DNA from 2 places in the Brumicola nitratireducens FR1064 genome. Region 2 is predicted to be linked to the other one. Evidence: predicted binding sites of a transcription regulator. Region 2 holds the regulator's gene; the other holds the start of a gene.
The links. Region 2 encodes FNR, which switches genes on or off when oxygen is low (the NO sensors DNR and NnrR bind a similar motif). Its sites were predicted from a motif close to TTGATCTAGATCAA; they were not measured.

Region 1: GNIT_RS15555 (universal stress protein) is a predicted target of FNR. The motif match lies at 2,012-2,025, and genes of this name have one in related genera.

Annotation. Positions count from the first base shown of each region.
Region 1 covers NC_016041.1:3,662,470-3,667,051, forward strand. Annotated here, with positions in the region: gene GNIT_RS15545 (Crp/Fnr family transcriptional regulator) at 1-84, shown strand, start outside; gene GNIT_RS15550 (dicarboxylate/amino acid:cation symporter) at 104-1,459, opposite strand; gene GNIT_RS15555 (universal stress protein) at 1,456-1,935, opposite strand; gene GNIT_RS15560 (helix-turn-helix domain-containing protein) at 2,108-2,842, opposite strand; gene GNIT_RS15565 (two-component system sensor histidine kinase NtrB) at 3,030-4,232, shown strand; gene GNIT_RS15570 (response regulator transcription factor) at 4,225-4,582, shown strand, end outside.
Region 2 covers NC_016041.1:2,002,311-2,006,892, reverse strand. Annotated here, with positions in the region: gene GNIT_RS08710 (heavy metal translocating P-type ATPase) at 1-1,265, shown strand, start outside; gene ccoS (cbb3-type cytochrome oxidase assembly protein CcoS) at 1,302-1,541, shown strand; gene GNIT_RS08700 (sulfite exporter TauE/SafE family protein) at 1,544-2,206, shown strand; gene fnr (fumarate/nitrate reduction transcriptional regulator Fnr) at 2,240-2,977, shown strand; gene uspE (universal stress protein UspE) at 3,154-4,062, shown strand; gene ttcA (tRNA 2-thiocytidine(32) synthetase TtcA) at 4,330-4,582, shown strand, end outside.

The DNA.
Region 1 (4,582 bases), 1.7 Mb from region 2:
GAGTGTTATCAAGTGGTGAAAAACGAATCGGCTCGGATAGACAATAAAACGTCAACTCAGCAGCGGCGCGCTAGCGTTTGCTAGCTAAACTATCAACAGCATATTACTCGAGCTTTTTCTCCAACAATGTGGTTGATTTTTCTGGCGTGCTGTGAAGATGTGTAAAGTAGTGTACGGTGGTGCAAGCGACAACATCCCCTAATACGTTCACGGATGTTCGCAACATATCTAAAATGCGATCTACGCCAAGAATCAATGCAATACCTGCAGCCGGAATACCCACACCTTCCAGCACCATACTCAGAATGATGATCCCAGCGCCAGGTGTTGCAGGAGAGCCAATTGAGGCGGCGACCGACATGGTAACGATAAAGAAATAGCTTGAAAGGCTTAAATCCACATTAAAAACTTGCGCTAAAAACACGGTCGCAACGCCTTGATACAAGCCTGTTCCTGTCATATTGATAGTTGCTCCTAAAGGAACCAGAAAGCGCGCAATTTCAGGATTGACCATCAACTTGTCTTCCACCACCTGCAAAGTAATCGGCATAACCGCAGCAGAACTACTCGTAGAAAAAGACAGCAAAAGAAGCTCTCTAACATTCTTAAAAAACTGCCCCAAGGGCTGTGCTAGCGTCACTTTAGCAACCACAAAATAAAGTAATCCGACAAGCAGTAAGCCAAGCACAACCGTTGAAACATAAACCGCCATTCCTGCCAGAACATCAATACCAAGATTGGCAACCAATCGAGTAATCAGCCCAAAAACAGCAATAGGAGCGAGCAACATAGCCCAAGATACAATGCGCAGGCTAACTTCTTGTAAAGCGCCCATCAAATCAAATAAGGGTTTAGATTGCTGTGCAGGAATAGCCAACATTGCCACGCCTAAAACAGCAGCAAACAAAATGACCTGCAGCATTTCACCTGATGCCATCGATGCCAACGGGTTTTTGGGGATGAGCTCTGACACCTTGTTTGGTAATTCTGACATGGCTGGAAAACCCTGTGCGCCCGCGCCAGCAACCGTGATTGAGTTTGCATCAATCAAGGCACTGGCATCTACAAATTGACCCGGTTGAATATTGAGTGCCAAACCAATACCAATTGTTGCTGCTACAGCGGTGGATACAACAATAAATGCAAGTGCAATTAAGCCATTCTTTTTGATTGCATCTGGGTTATTGTTAGCCGCCAATCCTCTTACAATCGACGCAACCACAAGCGGAACAACAATCATTTGAATGATAGCCAAAAAAACCTGCCCTGGTAACGCGAGCCAAGCGGTTATTGTCTTAACCGTGTCTGCTGATATAAGTCCTAAATCCGGACCTAACAGCACACCCGCAATCACCCCAAGCATTAATGCAATTAATACTTTTAACCAAAGACGAGTGCTAATAAGGCGATCAAACTGATCGGCAAGACTTTTAAGATGATCTCGAAACAATCTACTCATTCTATATCATCCTTTTTACACAGCGCTTTTGACAGCGTTGAACCTGAGGCGTGGTCACTTCTCACGGCTAAAACATCTTGCTTTGCGCAATGCAGCAAGGTGTTTGTTGCTGAAGATAGCAACACCTTATATTCACTGCTTGCATGCGTGCCGATCACGATAAGATTAGCCTTAATATTGTTTGCGGTTTGGCATATTTCACCTGCTATATCGCCAATAGGTGTATGAATGTTGTTTTGTGGTATGCGGAATTTGTCTGCTATTTGGGTCAAACGACGTCTAGCTTGCAGGGCAATATCGTTTATATAGTCAACGCCAAACGAACTTATATAGGGTTGAAAATAAGAAGTTGGTAGTGTCACAAAAATCAGATGTAGTTTACTCGGTTCATCGGCAACACATAGCGCACTCTGCAGTACTTCATCGAACTCAGCATAAACATCGACTGCGGCAATGATGCATTTATATGCTTTCATGCTTGGCCTCGGGGCTATCAAATTTAGCCTGTTATGTTAACTACGCCCATGATAACGAAACCATGCCAAGAGCATTTTGACTAACGTCAAATTTTTTCAACTATTCATGAAAAATGAAAATTGACCAACGCTTAATTTAAATTTAAGCAAGCGAGCACAGCACCACTCATTATTAAGAATCTAAGCTAGTTGTCGAAGATGAATAAGATGAGTCTTTTGAAAGAATTTGATTTAAAACTCGAGTGTCTAGGATTATTAGATGACGATTGCTCACCGAAATTACTCGCTTAAGCTGAAAGCTAGCAAGCACCCGACAAACAGTTTCTAACGCCATTCCCAAGTAATTAGCGATATCGGTGCGAGTCATACTCAATCTAAATTCTTTCCCGGATAAGCCTTGACTGGTAAAATTGTTTGCAAGTTCCAAAATAAAATGAGCCACCTTCTGTTCGCTAGAGCAAGAACTCAAACACATCATCATCATTGAGTCACATAATAAAGTGTGACTCATTGATTTAAATAAACAGGTTCGAAAATCATCGCTACTTTTAACCAAGTTATAAACCTCAGACTCTTTTATAAAGCAGACGCTACTGGTTTCTAGAAAAACGATATTTTGGTTATGTACGTGCTCGTCAAATCCATCGACGCCAAGCAGATCACCCGGAAAGAAAAATCTCGTAATACATTCATCTCCACAGGCAGAAGTAATAAATGCCTTCGCTGAACCCGAGCGCATAATATATATGCCTTGAAATGACTCCCCCGCTGACAATAAAGCTTGTCTTGTATGAAACACTCTGTGCGAATTGCCAAGCATGAAATTGTTTGATTTAGCAGCACTTTCTAAGCATACTTTAGACCAAGGGCTGGCGTTACTTGCCGGGTTAAAATCTAATGATGTCATTTTCATCTGCTTTTGGCCTCCAGGTTAATTGTATTAAGTTGACGGCAGGTAAGAGTTTAAAGCTCGAGCAGTCAAAAATATTGGTACGGAATAAAGAGTAGCGGCAAATGGGAAGGGTCGCTATCCGAATGACTACCTAAATGATTGCGGAAAATACCTAGTTAAATCAAAAATAAGGATGTTGAAAATGAGCCAAGCCGATCAGCTTACCTTAGCGCAGGTTCTCTCAAGTGAAGATAGCAGCGCGCAGAATATAAAGGATGCAAGCGCACGTTTACTTGCCATTCTTGACGCAAGCCCAGACGCGTTCATCATCATCGATCAAGATGGCAAAATTGAGCTGGTGAATGCAACGGTTGAAAGCATGTTTCTATATAGTAAAGAAGAATTATTAGGCCATAATGTGAATATGCTCATACCCGATTCAGTCAAACATGCGCATAACACTTATCTATCATCTTATAAGGAATCTGGTAATTCGAATATAATCGGCACGGGTCGAAAGCTTCGAGCGAAAAAATCAGATGGTAAAGAATTCCCCATTTACCTTAGCGTCGGTGAGATAAAACACGCAAGTCATGCTCAATTTGTTGGAATAATTCGAGATATTTCTTCAGAAGAGCAGTACCAAACGACTTTGATAGACAATCAACAGAAGTTGACGCAAGCAGCAAGGTTAAGTTCGATGGGAGAGTTAGCCGCGAGTATTGCTCACGAAATAAACCAACCATTAACCGCTATATCAAACTACGCTCAGGCCGCTAAGCGTTTGCTAAGCTCAAACGACACTGACAAAACAAAAATGATACATCAAGCACTTGATGGAATCGAAAGCCAAGCTCAACGTGCAAATGAGTTTATTGCGGGACTAAAGGCTCTGGCTAACAAACATGCGTCGCACCGAGAAAGAGTGGCTCTTTTGCCGCTAATGCAAGAAAGCGTGAAGCTAGCGCAGCTAGATGCGCGTGTGCTAAATCATGAAATTATCCTGGATTTAGAAGAAGGTCAGGGCATTGAGGTTTTCGCCGATCCCATCCAAATACAGCAAGTCCTTCTCAATTTAATTCGAAATGCCTTGGACGCAATTGAACAAGTCAAAGGCAGCCCATTACTCATTAGAACCACACGATTACCTAACAGTGATATTGAGATATCGGTTGCTGATTGTGGTACGGGCATCGAAAAGCAAACGGCAGAGCGGATTTTCACACCCTTTTTTACGACCAAAACGAGCGGTATGGGCATTGGGCTAGCAGTTTGCAAAACAATTATTAACGCTCACGGTGGCTGCATATATTTTGCTGAGAACGTTCCAAAGGGCTGTATTTTTTCATTTAGCTTACCCCTGTTTAACAAAAACCAACGGCAAATTGAGAAAACTCATGGATAAACGTGAATCAGAAAAGTTGCTGTCCGAAGCTATTGTTCACGTTGTGGACGATGATAAGGCGGTGTTGGATTCTATTAGTTTACTACTAACGAGTATTGGCATCTATCATCACACTTACAGCTCTGCGCAGGCCTTTCTTGATGCCTACGCTAAAGCTGAGTTCGATCACTACAAGGGCTGTATTTTAATGGATGTTCGAATGCCTCTTATGAGCGGTATAGAATGCCAAGACAAACTAAAAGAAATAAATTGCGAACTTCCTGTGATATTTATAACGGCTTATGGCGATGTTCCCACAGCGGTAGAGACAATGAAAAATGGTGCCGTGGACTTTATTGAAAAACCCTACC
Region 2 (4,582 bases):
ATGGCGGAACAATCAACCAGCTAGGTGTTATTACTATCAGAGTCACTACATCGCTTAAATATGCGATGGTGAATCAAATTTTACGGCTGCAGGAAACGGCATTAGCGAACAAGCCTAAAGTTGCCTTGATGGCTGACAAACTTAGCCGTCACTTCGGTGCGATTGTATTGGCATTTACAGCTATCACTTACACATTTTGGTACTTTCAAGATGGTCCAAATGCATTTTGGATCGCTATTTCTGTGCTCGTTGCTACGTGCCCCTGCGCTCTTGGTTTGGCTACGCCTTCTGCCTTGACGTGTGCAATGGCTAAGTTAAACAAAGGCGGCATATTGCTTAAACGAGCCGATGCACTCGAGCAACTTACTGAAATAACAGACATCGTGTTTGATAAAACGGGTACGCTAACCCGTGGAGAGTTTTCTATCGAAAGAGCTTGGTTTGCTGATGACCAGCAGCGAGATAAACTGCTCTCAATAGCCACAGCATTAGAAATAAGATCCGAACACCCTATTGCAAAAGCCTTTGCAAAACTCAACATAAATACTAAAGACGAGCAAATTGACGATTTTAGCTTAAGCATTGGTAATGGCATTGCAGGTAAGCTTAACGGGCATGTTTATAAACTAGGTTCAGCTAACTTTGTTAATTTAACTGGGTGCCCACCTTTAGCTAATGAGCTTGATAATGCCACAGTGATACTTACTAAAAATGACGCTGTTGTCGCCGCGTTCTGGTTAGTTGACCAAATAAAGAGTGACGTAGCAGCAGTACTGAAGAAATTAAAGCGCTATGACACAAGTATATTAAGTGGTGATAGCGAAAAAAATGTTAGCTTTGTAGCACACAAGTTAGGCATTAATAATAGCTATGCACAATGTACCCCGTCACAAAAGTTAACAACAATAAAGACCATGCAGCAGCAAGGTAAAAAAGTATTGATGCTTGGCGATGGTATTAATGACGCTCCTGTATTAGCGGCAGCGGATGTGTCTTTGGCCGTAGGTAATGCGTCAGACTTAGCGAAAAACGCAGCCGACGTTATTTTGCTTAACGCACGATTGGATTCTCTTTCTTTGGTGTTGGCTATGGCAGACAGAACCCGGCGTAAAATAAAACAGAATATGGTGTGGGCAATTGGGTATAACGTGCTAGTTTTACCACTAGCAATGGCTGGTTTTTTAACGCCTTGGATGGCTGCTCTTGGCATGTCTATTAGTTCCATCATTGTGGTAATTAACTCTACGCGGCTGCTTAAAGATTAAGATAAAACCCTATAGGTAACGGAGTCTATTGAAAGTATGAGTATTATTTATGTGTTGATACCCCTTGCTATCATCATTGTAGGTATCGCGATCGTTGTATTTTTTTGGGCTGTTCGGTCGAATCAATTTGAAGACCTCGATCGCCAAGGCTATAGCATTTTGTTTGATGACGACATCAATACCCAGGATAAAGAAGCTGATCAGAGTATCGTTACACTAAACAAAAGTAATGGCTCCGACAGCAACGAGTCGAAGCCAAGCACTGTCGATAAGTAATAATGGTCGACATTAACTACATAGGAGCTTTCTTAATTGGCATCGCCGGAGGTGTTCATTGCATCGGTATGTGCGGTGGTATTGCCAGTGCATTTTCATTTGCAATTCCTAAAGGGCAATCACAGCTTCCCTATATTTTTTCATACAACCTTGGTCGTATAGTCAGTTACACGATTGCAGGTGCAATTACTGGTTTTATAGGCAGCATTGCAACCGTTAATATTCAATCCGCATTCCCTTTTTTGCAAATTATTAGTATTGTATTTTTGGTTTTATTAGCGCTTTACATCAGCGATTGGTACAAGGGTTTATCTTACTTAGAAAAACTAGGTGGAAGTCTTTGGAGAAAAGTAGCCCCTCTATCCAAAAAACTTATTCCCTTCAAAAACCCATTGTACACTCTACTGTATGGCATGATATGGGGCTGGTTACCCTGTGGTTTGGTTTATTCGGTGCTGACTTGGTCTCTGGCCAGCGAGTCGGCAATGCAAGGTGCGCTTGTAATGTTTTCTTTTGGCGTAGGGACACTCCCTACGCTTTTTGCAGCGAGTTTAGGAGCAAGCTTTTTAGTCCCCATTTTTCAACATAAATTGACTAGGATTACGATCTCTTTGCTGTTGCTTCTATGTTCTTTGGCCTTGACCTTAAACCTAGTTATGAGCTAACTTAACGGCATAATTAACAAGGATGAATAAGTAATGGCAAAAGCCCCCGAACTTTCGATTCACTGTCAAAGTTGTACCTTTAGTCACTTGTGTTTGCCGGTTAGTTTGAACAAAAATGAATTGGAATCGTTAGACGACATTATTGAGCGCAAAAAACCTCTACACAAAAATGATAAATTAGTTCGCCATGGCGATGATTTCCATTCTTTGTACGCTGTACGCTCTGGTTCGTTTAAGTCATACGTTAGCGATAAAGATGGTGTTGAACAAATTATCGGCTTTCATTTCCCTGGCGATATTATTGGCTTTGATGCATTAAAAGACAATAAGCACGGCAGTTCTAGCCAGGCCCTAGAAACGGCTATGGTATGCGAGCTCCCCTACGATACCCTCGACGAGATGTCGGTGAAATTTCCAAAGTTAAGACAGCAAATAATGCGCTTCATGAGTGCGGAAATTAAACATGACCATGATTTAATGATGTTGCTCAGTAAGCGCAGCGCAGAAGAGCGGTTATTGCACTTCTTGAGCCATTTATCGCAGCGCTTTGAAGAAAGAGGCTTTTCTGCAAAACAGTTCAACCTATCCATGACCAGAAATGAAATAGGCAACTACCTTGGCTTAACGGTGGAAACTATCAGTAGATTATTAACCCGCTTTCAAAAAGAAGAATTAATAAAAGTTGATGGCAAATTAATATCCATTATTAATTTTGATGGAATTAGGCAGCGTTTACCCGATATGGAAATTAACTTTACTAACGTTTGTTAGTGCAAATAGTAAACATCTCATGTGCTCTGTTATTTTGGCTCTTTCTGCGCAGAACTTAATAGAGCTAAACTTTTAACTTTTTTCGGCAATTATTTGATCTGCGGCAATAGCTTAACTGGTGTATTGAACAAAAAGCATCCACACTACAAACTTATATATCAGTGTTGGAGAAAATCATGTTTACGTGTAAAAAAATACTCGCTGTTACCGACCCCACCCTCGAACAACAAACTCCGGTGTTGCGTGCGCTGAAATTTGCGCAAAGAACAGACGCTACAATAATCGTGTTTTCCTGTATTTATGATAAATCTTACGATATGACCGCAGTGCTTAACAGCGAAGCACGTGTCAATATGAAAGAGGCCATGGTTGAACAAGAAAGATTAAAGATAGAGGCTCAAATAAAACAACTCAACCTAACAGGTAAAGTTAAGATTGACATAGTTGTTGTGTGGCATAAAAAATTACATGAAGCGGTAATAAATACCTGCAGTGATTATGGTTGTGACCTTATTATAAAAGCGACTAAGAAGCATGGATTACTCTCTTCTAGTTTATTTACTGCTGCAGATTGGCACATTGCTCGAAACTCATCTGTTAACTTACTCTTAGTAAAGTCTCACGAATGGCCACAAAAACCAACTATACTGACTGCAATCGGTGTTTCGGCTAAAGATGATGAACATGTATTCTTGAGTGATAAAGTGGCTGAAACAGCATATGAGTTATCTCAGCTACTTGATGCGAATCTTCATTTTGCCAACTCATATGCTGGTGCACCGGTCCAAGTAACGGTCGAAGTACCTAGTTTTTCTCCCGAAATTTACAATAAAACGGTGCAAGAAAGACATACTACACAATTAAATACACTGGCTGAGAAATACAAGGTCAACGATACTAATATACATGTGCAGGAAGGATTACCCGAAGATATGATCCCAGCCATTTGCCAGCAATATAAAGCCGACCTCGTAGTTATTGGCTCAGTTGGAAGAAAAGGATTAACCGCCGCACTCCTAGGTAATACAGCGGAGCTTATTATTGACTCAGTTGATTGCGATACCTTGATTGTAAAAACAAATTAAATTCAGTTGATATTAGCAAGAGCCAAGCTTATGCCAGAAAATTAAGCTATTGCGACCTAGGCAGAAGCTTTCTCTACTCGCTTTCTCAACTAAATACTTAAAGCGTTTAACTTAACGCCTCTTTGTTAATTGCTTACCAAGCTCACAAGCATTAAAATGACACCCATCGAAAAACGCCATATTTTTTTGTATTCTATGGAAGCATACACAGACCAGCGTTTTTATTTTGAATGAATTGACCCAGCTTATGGGTTGTCGGAATGCATAATGAGTGAAGAAACAGGCTTTAACCAAAAGCTAAAATACAGTAACGATAAATTAGCAAAAAAAATACGTAGAAACGTTGGCAAAGCTATAGACGACTACAACATGATAGAGGATGGGGATGTTGTGATGGCCGCCATAAGTGGTGGGAAGGATTCATTTGCCATGTTGGATATTTTGCTCAGTCTGAAAAAATCAGCTCCCATTCATTTTGATGTTATTGCAGTCAACTTAGACCAAAAACAACCCGGCTTTC